DNA from 4 places in the Buttiauxella agrestis genome. Region 4 is predicted to be linked to each of the others. Evidence: predicted binding sites of a transcription regulator. Region 4 holds the regulator's gene; each other region holds the start of a gene.
What was found. The regulator PhoB, encoded in region 4, activates phosphate uptake and scavenging genes when phosphate is short. The targets are predictions, from matches to a motif close to CTGTCATAAAACTGNCNNAT.

Region 1 (3,172 bases), 1.7 Mb from region 4:
TCACTGGTCTGCGAGTCGTCCATCCCGCGCTGGGTAATAAACGGTGCAAGGCGAATGCCGGTGCGGTCAGCGCCAATGGCATTGCTGATGGCTTCCAGCACTTCCTGCGCAAAACGCACCCGGTTTGCCAGACTGCCGCCATATTCATCGGTACGTTTATTCGAGGTGCGTCGCAAAAATTGGTCAATCAGATAACCGTTTCCACCGTGGATTTCCACGCCGTCAAACCCGGCAGCCATGGCATTAATGGCCGCCTGGCGGTAATCCGCAATCACCTGTTGAATATCATCATGAGTCAGTTCACGTGGCACCGGGCAGGCGACCATTTCCCCGACGCCATGGCTGTTCACTACCCACACCTGCGCGTCTGGCGACAACGCGGAAGGGGCAACAGGCTTGCCGTCGGGATGAAAACTTTCGTGAGACATACGGCCCACGTGCCATAGCTGAGAGAATATTTTGCCATCGACTTTATGGACTGCGTCCGTCACCAACCGCCAACCCGCGACCTGTTCCGCAGAATGAATACCCGGCGTCCAGGAATATCCCTGACCCTGGGGAGAAATTTGCGTGGCTTCGGTGATGATAAGCCCGGCCCCGGCTCGCTGCTGGTAATACTCTGCCATCAACGCCGTGGGGATATTGCCCGGTTGTGCGGCGCGGGCGCGGGTCATCGGGGCCATCACGATTCGGCTTTTCAGTTCGACAGCGCCAACTTGCGTGTTCTCAAACAGGGTACGTTGCTTCATGTTTTATTCTCCTGGGAGGTCAGTTATGGCTTGACTTTACGCCCTGCGAATCGCTTTGATAATGGCAGCGAAAACTGATTCTCTATTCAGGAAAACCAAATAATGGGCAAACTCGAAGATATTACGTTGCTGGTGGAAGTGGTTGAGGCGGGTGGGCTGGCTGCCGCCGGACGCCGGATGAACCTTTCTCCCGCCACCATGACGGCCAGGTTGAAAGCGCTGGAGGAGCGTTATCAGACCCGATTTTTTAACCGCTCCACGCGCGCCATCGCCCTGACTCGAGCCGGGGAGGAGTTTTATCACGCCGCGCTGCGCGTGCTGGAAGAAATGGCGCAGGCCGAATCGAAACTGACGCAAAAAGAGGGTGTGCTGAGTGGCAGCCTGAGGATCTCTGCATCGTCAGATTTTGGCCGCCAGTATCTGTCGCCTGCGTTGCTCGATTTTTCCCGCCTTCATCCTGAGGTCAGAAGCTCGGTGTATCTTAGCGAGAATGTGGTGGATTTGATTGCCAACCGTCTGGACATGAGCGTGCGCTTCGGTAACCTTCCGGACAGCAATCTGGTGACTAAATTTATTCGCCCCAACCACCGTGTGCTCGTGGCGGCGAAAAGTTACCTTGAAACACACGGCATTCCTCAGCATCCCGATGAGTTGCACGGGCATCGCTGCCTGGTGATGGAGCAACGCGGCACGCTGATGAACGAGTGGCGCTTTGAAGAAAAGGGCGAATCATCGTTGGTTCGGGTCACGCCAGCGATGGTGTGTGATGACGGCGCACTACTGCGCCAGTGGGTGCTGGCCGGAGCGGGTATCGCCAGTAAATCCTGGTGGGACGTTAAGCGCGATGTGGAGCAGGGGCGGCTGGCGGTTCTGTTTGCGGAGTGTTTTATCGGTTTCAGCCGCCATGACAAAAAACAGGTCGGCCTCCAGTTTGTCTACCCGCAACGGCGTTTCCAGCCTTTGCAGGTGACCGCTTTCAGCGAGTTTTTCATTCACTGGCTGGATAATGAATAATTCAGCCTTGATGGATTTACTCCAGGTGCCTGTTGTTATAAATCTGTAACAAATCCTTCTTACACTGCTCACTTCTGATAACAATATCGAAAGGAAGCCATGATGAGCAGACCTCTTAAGCCGCTGTTTAAACAAGAACACAGCAACGAAATCAGCAATTGCAGCGCTAACCCCGTTTTCTCAGATGTTGCCAGTGCTTTTGTCAGCCGCCGCCGTTTCCTGCAACTGGGTATGCTCGCCGGCACGGCGGTGACATTCCCGGCACTGCTGAAATCGCCTGCTGCATGGGCGGTCGAGACTGCCATGGTGCGGCCTTCTTCACTCGGTTTTAACAGCATCGCCGTTTCGACCGACGACACCGTCCGCGTGCCAGAAGGTTACGTGGCGCGACCGTTTTACCGCTGGGGCGACGCGGTGGGTTTAAAAGGCAATCTGCCAGAGTTTAAGAAAGATGGCAGCAACACGACCGATGAGCAGGCGGCTCAGGCGGGAATGCACCATGACGGGATGGCGTGGTTTGGTCTGCCGCAGGGCAGTGATGACTCGCATCACGGATTGCTGGCGATGAACCATGAGTACATCGACAATGGTTTGCTGTTTAAAGATGGTGTGGCGAACTGGAGTCTGGACAAAGTCCGCAAGGGACAGAATGCGATGGGGGTTTCGGTTATCGAGGTGAAAAAAGAGGGGGAAAACTGGGCAGTGGTTCGCCCCTCTGAGTTTGCACGTCGCATCACCGTGAACACTCCAATGACTTTAACCGGGCCTGCGAAACATCATGCCCTGATGAAAACCGCAGCCGACCCGCAGGGTGAAACAGTGCTGGGCACCATGCAAAATTGCGCCAACGGGCATACGCCATGGGGAACTTATCTGACGTGTGAAGAGAACTGGTCGGATATTTTCGTTAAGAAAGCCGCGCCGAATGCACTCGAAAAACGCTATGGCATCAGCGACAGCGATGACTCCTACCGCTGGAGTGAAGTTGACCCGCGCTTTAGCGTGGACGCCACACCGAATGAACCCAATCGCTTCGGCTGGGTGGTGGAAATTGACCCGTATAATCCGACATCAACCCCGCGTAAACATACCGCGCTCGGGCGTTTTAAACATGAAGGGGCGGCGGTGACGCTGGCTGCGGATAACCGCGTTGTTGCCTATATGGGCGATGACCAGAAATTCGAGTACATCTATAAATTTGTTTCGGCGGGCATTTACGATGCCAGCAATCGCGAATCGGCGATGAACCTGCTTTCTGAAGGCACGCTGTATGTGGCGAAATTTAATGACGATGGTAGCGGCCAATGGTTGCCGCTGGTTTATGGGCAATCAGGACTTGATCACAGTAACGGTTTTGCAAGCCAGGGCGAGTTGCTGATCAAAACCCGTCTTGCCGCCGATGTGGTTGG
Region 2 (3,172 bases), 640 kb from region 4:
GCACCAGTTGCAGGTCGCTGGATGGGCGGAACGGCGCCCAGGTCAGGCCTTTCAACACCGCGGCTTCTTCTGGCGTTTTGCCGTAAGTCATGAAGAAGTCATAGATTTTGTCTTTGGTGGCTTCAGAAAGATTTTTACGCCACACGATCGGATCGCCTGGGATCAACGGGGATTTCCAGATGACTTTCAGATCTTTGAATTTCTCAGGGGCGGTTTGCTTCAAACGATCGAGGTTTTCAGTGTTGTTGGTCGCCACATCCACCTGTTTGTTCGCCACTGCCAGCGCGTTGGTTTCGTGGTTGGCATTCACTGAGCGTTTGAATTCGTTCGGTGCCGCGTTGTTCTTGGCGAAAACGTAGTATCCAGGGACCAGATAACCCGAGGTTGAGTTAGGGTCGCCGTTGCCAAAAGTCAGTTCTTTGCGTTTCGCTAACATGTCTTGCAGATTATTGATTGGGCTGTCTTTGTTAACGATCAGCACGCTCCAGTAACCCGGCGATCCGTCAGCCGCTACCGTCTGAGCAAACACCTGGCCGTTGGCGCGATCCACCGCTTCCATGGCCGAAAGGTTGCCGTACCAGGCGATATCCACTTTGTTAAAACGCATACCCTGAATGATCCCGGCGTAGTCCGGCGCGAAGAAAGCATTCACTTTCACGCCCAGTTTCTTCTCCATATCCTTCAGGAACGGTTCCCACTGCGGTTTCAGGTTTTGCTGGGATTCGGTGGAGATAATGCCGAAGTTCAGGGACTTTTCTTGCTCATCCGCATGGGCTGCGTTGAACAGGGCGCTAACGCTCAGGAGGCTGGTAAAGGCGAGTGCTTTTACGGCTTTGTAGCTCATGGCTGACTATTCCTTGAAGTAGATAGCAAAGTGGTTAAGCAGCAACCGCATCAACGCGATTTATGCTGCGGTAAAGATTTCCCAGCCGTTCGTTGTCGAACGCCGAGCTGCTTCCGTCGTAAAAAACATGACCCTGGCGCAGGGCGACAATGCGTTCGCAATAGCGCAGGGCGTAATCCACCTGATGCAGCGTCACCACGACGGTGATGCCGTCCAGACGGTTAATGTCGTGCAGCGTTTCCATCACGATGCGTGCGGATTCCGGGTCGAGTGAGGCAATCGGCTCATCGGCCAGAATCACTTTCGCCTGCTGCATCAGCGCCCGGGCAATCGCCACGCGCTGCTGTTGCCCACCGGACAGGGTGGAGACGCGTTGATACGCAAATTGCGCCATGCCGACGCGGGTCAGCGCCTGCAACGCACGTTGCTTTTGTTCGCGGGTAAACCAGTTAAAACAGGTGCGCCAGAACGGCGTGGCACCGAGTGCGCCGATCAGCACGTTTTCGAGTACCGTCAGGCGATTCACCAGGTTGAACTGCTGGAAGATGTAGCCGGTGTGAGCACGACTCTTGCGGATATCGCTTGCCAGGCGGCCCGCTTTTTGGACGGTGCGGCCAAGCAATTCAACGTGGCAATCGGCTGATTTATCAGAAGTAATCAGGCCGCTCAGATGACGTAAGAGAGTGGATTTGCCTGAACCAGACGGCCCCAGCAAAGCGACCATCTCACCTTCATTGACTTCCAAATCAACAGCATTTAATACCTGATGCTGGTTGAAGGTTTTGCTCAGTTTGTTGACGCGAATAATAGTTTGCATCACACGGCTCCTTAAAAAGTTGCCTCATGGTGCCGATGAAATGTGACGATTTTGTTAAGGATAAGTGTACATATGATGAAGAGTGAGTCTCGGCCTGGAAGTCATCAGGCTAATCAACTATTTGTCGTATTGTTTAGCGTTTCGTTTTTGGCTTTGCTTACAGATACCCTCTGGCCTTGGGAATTCAGCAATGAGCAAAAATATTATTTTTTGTGCCGATGGCACATGGAGCGCTCCTGGTGTTGAAGAACAAGCGGATGACGAAGCCGCGGCAAGTAATGTTTATCAGTTATTTGTTGATTTAAAAGGTGCCGTAGACCAGCAAAGTTTGCTGCTGGCAAATGAACAAGAAAAGACGCTTACCGATAACAGCGGCAATGTGCTGCAAGTGGCCAAATATATTCATGGCATGGGCGATCCGCATAACGGCCTGGTAAAACGACTGGGCGGCGCATTTGGTGCGAGCCTGATCATTCCGATCATTCGTGGTTATACGTTTATTAGCCGCCACTGGCAGCCTGGCGATCGGATTTATATTGTCGGATTTAGCCACGGGGCTTATACCGCGCGAATGCTGGCAGAAATGATCGTCGATCGTGGGTTGCTCAATCGTGAAAGGCTGCATTTAAACGTGCGCAATAAAGAAGAAGCCTGGCGTTTTGGTTCGTCCATTTGGGCGCAATATCTGGCTCATGCGCCGGATATGAGCCCGAGTATTTTGGGCAGCCTATTGCGCGAGCTTCCGGGGTTTTTCTGCGACAGCGTCGATCCCACTTGTATTACGCGCCCGGCTTCCATTGAAGCGGTTGCGGTCTGGGAAACCGTCGGGCAGATGGGCATTCCTAAATATTTCAACGACAAGCGTTACGGTATTTTTCGCTTTAACAGTACGGAACTGCATTCGCGGGTCAAATACGGGCTACAGGCAATTGCAATAGATGAACAACGCGTGGATTTAACCCCGGTGCTGTGGGACAACCGCGACCGTATTTTGCAGGTGATGTTTCCGGGTATTCATCATGATGTGGGCGGCTATTACAGCGGCACTGATGAAGATCGCTGTTTGTCTAATGGCGCGTATTTGTGGATGCACGATGCGCTCGATGATTTGGGCATTCATTTGGCGCGGGGCGAAGTGGTGTCTGATGCGCTTGGCCCGATGCACTGTGAATGGTATCCGCCAACGCGCTATTTGCGCATTATGCCGCGCCAGCTTCCTGCCCCCGTCAGCTCGTCAATGATGGTGCATCAGTCGGTTATCGAGCGGCTTAATGGGGGGAAAACGTTGCTGCAACAGTCGGCGATAAGCGGGGAGTGGCAGACCGGGCCTTATGTTCCGCATCCACTGCTGGATTACCTGCATGCGGCAAACGTGATTCCCATTAATTGGGCGATTGCGCGGTAAAAAGATAGAGAATGGGTTGCGTAGGGTGGATAAGCGCTAGCGTCATCCACCCTTTTCGTCAGATTTGTCGGATGACGCTGCTGTACGACCGGTTACATCGGTTTTT
Region 3 (3,172 bases), 390 kb from region 4:
GGTGAACTCGCTTTCCCTCAGCGCATCATCCCAGGCGATCGGGCGAATACCTTTCCAGCGTTCATTGAGAAAAATGGAAAGCTGCTCGAGCGATTGCGCAGGTGTTGAGGTGCCAAAACGTTGTAATAAACCGGCGGCGCGACAGGCGCAAAGTTCCCCCTGGCAAGTCCCCATTCCCACGCGGGTGCGGCGGCGTAAATCGCCAAGATTACTGACGGCCAAATTGTTAACCGCGTAACGGACTTCGCCTGCGGTGACGGCTTCACACTCGCAAACCAGGCTGTTGCTTAGACGATCCCCGGCCAATAGCTGCCCGGCGCGGTCGCCATGACGCCAGACCGCCGAGCGCCGGATGGTGAGGGGTAAAGAAATGACTTTGCTCAGGGTTTCTTCCGGAGAGCTTCCTGAGCCTGGAAGCGGCTCCGTTGCGGTGGTGCAAGCCTGGGTATTACCGAGCTTTTCACAAACCGCGTTCGTCGCCCATTCGGCCATCAGGCGATATGTCATCAGTTTGCCGCCGGTGATGGTGATAAACCCTTCCATCCCGTCGCGCTTTGCGTGATCAAGCAGCACGATTCCTCGGCTGGCGTTGCGTCCGGTCGGATCGTTGTCGCTTGCCACCAGCGGGCGTACCCCTGCGTAAGCGCGCAGAATACGAGTCTCCGCGAGTTTTGGCGCAAGTTTCGAGCCTTCACGAATCAGGATATCGACCTCTTGCGGCGTGACGCGCATATTGTCGATTTGGTCATATTCAATGGGCGTGGAAGTGGTGCCAATCAGTGAAATCGTATCGCCGGGCACCAGAATATCGGCGTCAGCAGGTTTGCGGCAGCGGTTGATCACCATGTTATTGATGCGATGGCCAAGAATGAGCAGCGAGCCTTTTGCGGGCAGCATCCGCACGCGCAAATCAGCATATTCCGCGATGTGCTGGCCCCAAATCCCGGCCGCATTCACCACTACGCTTGCGTATAAATCGTGCTGTTGTTGGGTTTGGTGGTTATAGACGCGCACCCCACAAACCCGATCGCTGTTGCGAATCAGACCGGTAACTTCCTGGCCGGTGAGAATTTCAGCGCCGTGTTCTCTGGCATCCAGCATATTGGCGGCGGTCAGGCGGAAGGGGTCGACGGTGCCATCAGGCACGCGCACCGCGCCAATCAATTCAGGGTTTGCGGCGGGTTCCAGGTGTAATGCTTCTTTGGGTTCGATGCGTTGAGCGTCTATTCCTGCGTCCTGGCAGGAGGCGATAAAAATAGTCTGGAGAGATAAATCGTCTTCGGGAAGGGTGATAAACAAGCCGTCGGTGCGTTCGATGCAATGGCGAGCGATACGTTTGAGGATGCGGTTTTCTTCAATGCATTCTCTGGCCGATTCGCTGTCCGTCATGGCGTACCGCGCGCCGCTGTGGAGTAAGCCGTGGTTTCGCCCCGTCGCCCCGGTGGCGATATCGTGTCTTTCGAGCAGCAGCGTTTGCAACCCGCGACGGGCGCAGTCGCGAGCAATTCCCGCACCGGTTGCGCCACCGCCGATAATAATGACATCCCTCTCTTTGCGTCCCGTCGCCATGCTCTGCTCCTGAAGAATTCTCTTGAACACAATTGAGCCACAAATCAATTTTAAAATGTTTGATATCGAGCAAATTCGAGCATAAATCGAAAGTAAAGTGTGATGTTATGCACCTTTTCGATAGTTTGTAATAAAAATGTAATATGTTGTGGGGTGTTTCACACTAACTCACCCCGATAATCCTTAACATGCGCTCGCAAATGAACATGGCTTATAAACCCTGCCACGGAGGCATTTATGCTAAGCATTTTCAAACCCAGCGCGCACCAGCCCCGGCTAAAGAACGAGCACATTGACCCAACTTATAAACGCCTGCGCTGGCAAATTTTTATGGGGATTTTCTTCGGTTACGCGGCCTATTACCTGGTGCGTAAAAACTTCACGCTGGCGATGCCGTACTTGATTGAGCAAGGTTTCTCGCGGGGGGATTTAGGATTCGCGCTTTCCGGTATTTCTATCGCCTACGGCTTTTCAAAATTCATCATGGGGTCAGTCTCTGACCGCTCGAATCCACGCGTTTTCTTACCCGCCGGTTTGATTCTGGCGGCAGCCGTGATGCTATTTATGGGGTTTGTGCCATGGGCGACATCCAGCATCGCGGTGATGTTCGTGCTGCTGTTCCTGTGTGGTTGGTTCCAGGGAATGGGCTGGCCGCCGTGTGGGCGCACCATGGTGCATTGGTGGTCCAAGAAAGAGCGTGGCGGAATTGTATCTGTATGGAACTGCGCACATAACGTGGGCGGTGGTTTGCCGCCGCTGCTGTTCTTACTCGGGATGGCATGGTTTAACGACTGGCACGCGGCACTTTATATGCCAGCCTTTGCGGCGATTCTGGTGGCGCTGATTGCCTTTGCATTAATGCGCGACACCCCGCAATCCTGCGGCTTGCCACCCATCGAAGAGTACAAAAACGATTACCCGGACGACTATAACGACAAAACGGAAGAGGAGCTGACGGCTAAACAGATTTTTATGCAGTACGTGTTCCCTAACCGCCTGCTGTGGTACATCGCCATTGCTAACGTTTTCGTCTACTTGCTGCGTTACGGCATTCTCGACTGGTCGCCAACGTATCTGAAAGAAGTGAAGCACTTTGCGCTGGATAAATCCTCCTGGGCTTATTTCCTTTATGAATACGCAGGGATCCCAGGGACGCTGCTGTGTGGCTGGATGTCGGATAAAGTGTTCCGCGGCAACCGTGGCGCAACCGGTGTGTTCTTTATGATTCTGGTGACGATTGCGACCATTGTTTACTGGCTGAACCCGCCGGGTAATCCGGGTGTGGATATGGCGTGTATGATTGTGATTGGCTTCCTGATCTACGGCCCGGTGATGCTGATTGGTCTACATGCGCTGGAACTGGCACCGAAAAAAGCCGCGGGAACGGCAGCGGGCTTCACTGGCTTGTTTGGTTATCTCGGTGGGTCGGTCGCCGCGAGCGCCATTGTGGGTTATACCGTTGATTTCTTCGGCTGGGATGGCGGCTTTATGGTGATGATCGGCGGCAGTATTATGGCCGTGATTCTGCTGCTGGTGGTGATGGTGGGTGAGAACAAACATCATCAGGAAATGAAAGCCAGAGAAAATAGCCAGTAGCCAGGTC
Region 4 (3,172 bases):
CACGCAGCATCAGCGGCACATCAATCTTTTCATTGAGCACCATCGCCGGAGCGGCTTCTATTTTTGAAAGGGTCAGAAGCTGCTTAACCAACCCTTCCATGCGCGAAGTTTGCTCGCGCATCGTGCCTAATGCTTTCTCACGCAGCGGTCCTTCAAGCGTCTGGTCCTGCATCATCTCCAGATAACCTTGCAGCACCGTGAGCGGCGTTCGCAGTTCGTGACTGACGTTAGCAAAGAAATTACGTCGCGCCCCTTCGAGCTGGTGCATCTGAGTCACATCTCGCGCCACCAGCAGCCACTGCTCATCGCTGTAGGGCATCACACGGAACTCCAGATGGCGGCCCGTATTGAGTACCAAAGTTAACGGACGTGAAAACTCTTTTTGCGACAGATAGCGAGTAAATTCCGGGTAGCGCAGCAAGTTAAGGATGTTCTGCCCGTTATCGTCCGGCCAGCGTAACCCCAGCAATTGTTGCGCCAGACCGTTACACCAAAAAATCGTCCCTTCTTCCGTGGTCAGAACCACCGCATCGGGCAGAGATTCGGCTCCGCTACGAAAACGCTTAATCAGATTGCCTAACTCTTTGCGGCGCTTTTTGTTGCGCAGCTGCATCTGATGAAGACCGTACAACAGGGGATCCCAACTCCCGCGCCCTGGCGGCGGCGTCATACTGCGATCCACCCACAGCCACCACGATAAACGCAGTAAATTCCAGAAATGCCAAACCAGCAGTCCGGTGACTGCCAGTAATAAAAACCACGGTAAATGGCCGAAAATAAGACCTAAGATGGCGGCAGGTATGCAACAGAGCACCAGCTCCATCACCAACCTTTTCCATGACAACCTTTCCAGCACGCGTCACTCTCCTGACAAGGAATTAAAAGCGGGTTGAGAACCGATAACCCGTACCGCGTACTGTTTGTACCATCCTGTCGTGCCCGCTATGTTCAAGCGCTTTGCGTAACCGCCGAATATGTACGTCCACCGTTCGGTCTTCGACATAAACATTGGTGCCCCATACATGATTAAGCAATTGTTCACGGCTATACACCCGCTCCGGGTGCGTCATAAAGAAGTGTAATAATTTAAATTCTGTTGGCCCCATATCTAATGGGTTCTCACCGGTCATGACGCGGTGCGATGACGGATCCAGGCTCAGTCCGTGCATCTCAATCACCTCTTCCACCGCCATCGGAGAGATACGGCGCATCACAGCTTTAATGCGTGCCACCAGCTCCTTCGGGGAAAACGGTTTGGTAATATAGTCATCGGCCCCAACTTCAAGCCCTCGCACGCGGTCTTCTTCTTCACCACGCGCCGTCAGCATCATGACAGGGATTTCACGTGTTAATGCTTCACGTTTCAGATGCTTAATGAATTGAATACCTGAACCACCCGGTAACATCCAGTCCAGTAAAATTAAATCCGGAAAGGGTTCGATAAGCAGATTCACTGCGGCGTCATAATCTTCCGCTTCTACAGGATGAAAACCGTTTTGTTCGAGCACAAAGCTCACCATTTCACGGATTGGAGCTTCATCTTCTACGACTAAAATACGCTTCGCCATGATTCGCCCTGCTCAAGGAATAATTATTGTTGTTTCAATGCGGTGCCATTATGCGTCAGATTTATGACAGATTTATGAAAAACATAAATGCCTGGCGACTCATCACAATGAATTATGACACTCAATTGTGTCGTTCTTGCTCATCCGCTTTATAATCCCGCCACGCTTTTTTATGCCAAGGGACAACCAATGCGCATTATTCACACATCAGACTGGCATCTTGGTCAAAATTTTTATACCAAAAGCCGTGGGCCGGAGCACCAGGCATTCCTTGAATGGTTGCTGCAAGCCGCAGTCGAGCATGATGTGGATGCGATAATTGTCGCAGGCGATATTTTTGATACCGGTTCGCCGCCGAGTTACGCGCGCGAATTGTATAACCGTTTTGTGGTGCAACTGCAGCAAACCGGCTGTTCCCTTGTAGTGCTGGCGGGAAACCACGATTCCGTCGCCACGCTGAATGAATCTCGCGAATTAATGGCGTGCCTGAATACTTATGTCATCGCCAGTGCGCGGCATGATGCCAGCCAGCAAGCTATCGTACTCAACACTAAATCGGGGGAACCGGGTGCGATTCTTTGTCCGATTCCGTTCCTGCGCCCCCGGGATATTCAAAATAGCCAGGCGGGACTTTCCGGCCACGAAAAGCAGCGTTCATTGATGGAAGCCATCAGCGAACATTACCAGCAGTGTTACAACGCAGCCTGCGAATTACGGGCGGATACGAGGCTGCCGATTATCGCTACCGGCCATTTAACCACCGTCGGCGTGACCAAAAGTGACGCGGTACGCGATATTTACATCGGCACGCTCGATGCTTTCCCGGCGCAGCATTTCCCGGCAGCCGATTACATCGCACTCGGCCATATCCATCGCGCCCAACTCATTGGTGGCACTGAACACATTCGTTATAGCGGCTCGCCCATCCCGTTAAGTTTTGACGAAACGGGCAAGAGCAAAAGTGTTTATCTGGTTGAGTTTGCCGAAGGCGTGCTTCATGAAGTAACTCCGCTGACGGTGCCTGTCAGCCAGCCTTTAGCGGTCATCAAAGGTTCTCTGAGTGAAATCGAACAGCAACTCGCGCAGTGGCGCGATGCACCAGCAGAACCCAAAGTTTGGCTGGATATTGAAATCGCTACCGAAGAATATCTGCATGATATGCAACGCCATATTCAGCAATTAACCGAAACGCTCCCCGTCGAAGTGGTGTTGCTGCGCCGCAGCCGCGAACAGCGCGAGCGCGTTATCGCCCAACAGCATAAAGAAACGCTGAGTGAGCTGACGGTTGAAGAGGTTTTTGAGCGCCGCCTGGTTCAGGAAGACACTTCCGAAGAACGCGCACAACGTTTGCGAACGCTATTTGCCCAAACGGTGGCGAGCCTGCATGACGTGGAGGAAGAAGCATGAAAATCCTTAGCCTGCGCTTAAAAAATCTCAACTCCCTGAAAGGGGAATGGAAAGTCGATTTCACCCGCGAACCGTTCGCCAGCAACGGTTTATTTGCTATAACCGGGCCAACAGGAGCCGGGAAAACCACGCTGCTCGATGCGATTTGTCTCGCGCTTTACCACCAGACACCGCGCCTCAATACCGTCACGCAATCG

Region 1: the regulator PhoB is predicted to act here: its motif matches at 1,796-1,815, upstream of DY231_RS10810 (PhoX family protein).
Region 2: the regulator PhoB is predicted to act here: its motif matches at 1,702-1,721, upstream of phnC (phosphonate ABC transporter ATP-binding protein).
Region 3: the regulator PhoB is predicted to act here: its motif matches at 1,695-1,714, upstream of glpT (glycerol-3-phosphate transporter).

Annotation. Positions count from the first base shown of each region.
Region 1 covers NZ_UIGI01000001.1:2,237,156-2,240,327, forward strand. The annotation lists gene DY231_RS10800 (alkene reductase) at 1-749, opposite strand, end outside; gene DY231_RS10805 (LysR family transcriptional regulator) at 852-1,763, shown strand; gene DY231_RS10810 (PhoX family protein) at 1,866-3,172, shown strand, end outside.
Region 2 covers NZ_UIGI01000001.1:4,530,893-4,534,064, reverse strand. The annotation lists gene phnD (phosphonate ABC transporter substrate-binding protein) at 1-844, opposite strand, end outside; gene phnC (phosphonate ABC transporter ATP-binding protein) at 879-1,661, opposite strand; gene DY231_RS21495 (phospholipase effector Tle1 domain-containing protein) at 1,852-3,066, shown strand; gene yjdN (VOC family metalloprotein YjdN) at 3,159-3,172, opposite strand, start outside.
Region 3 covers NZ_UIGI01000001.1:3,499,381-3,502,552, reverse strand. The annotation lists gene glpA (anaerobic glycerol-3-phosphate dehydrogenase subunit A) at 1-1,569, opposite strand, end outside; gene glpT (glycerol-3-phosphate transporter) at 1,807-3,165, shown strand.
Region 4 covers NZ_UIGI01000001.1:3,889,688-3,892,859, forward strand. The annotation lists gene phoR (phosphate regulon sensor histidine kinase PhoR) at 1-856, opposite strand, end outside; gene phoB (phosphate response regulator transcription factor PhoB) at 879-1,568, opposite strand; gene sbcD (exonuclease subunit SbcD) at 1,758-2,975, shown strand; gene sbcC (exonuclease subunit SbcC) at 2,972-3,172, shown strand, end outside.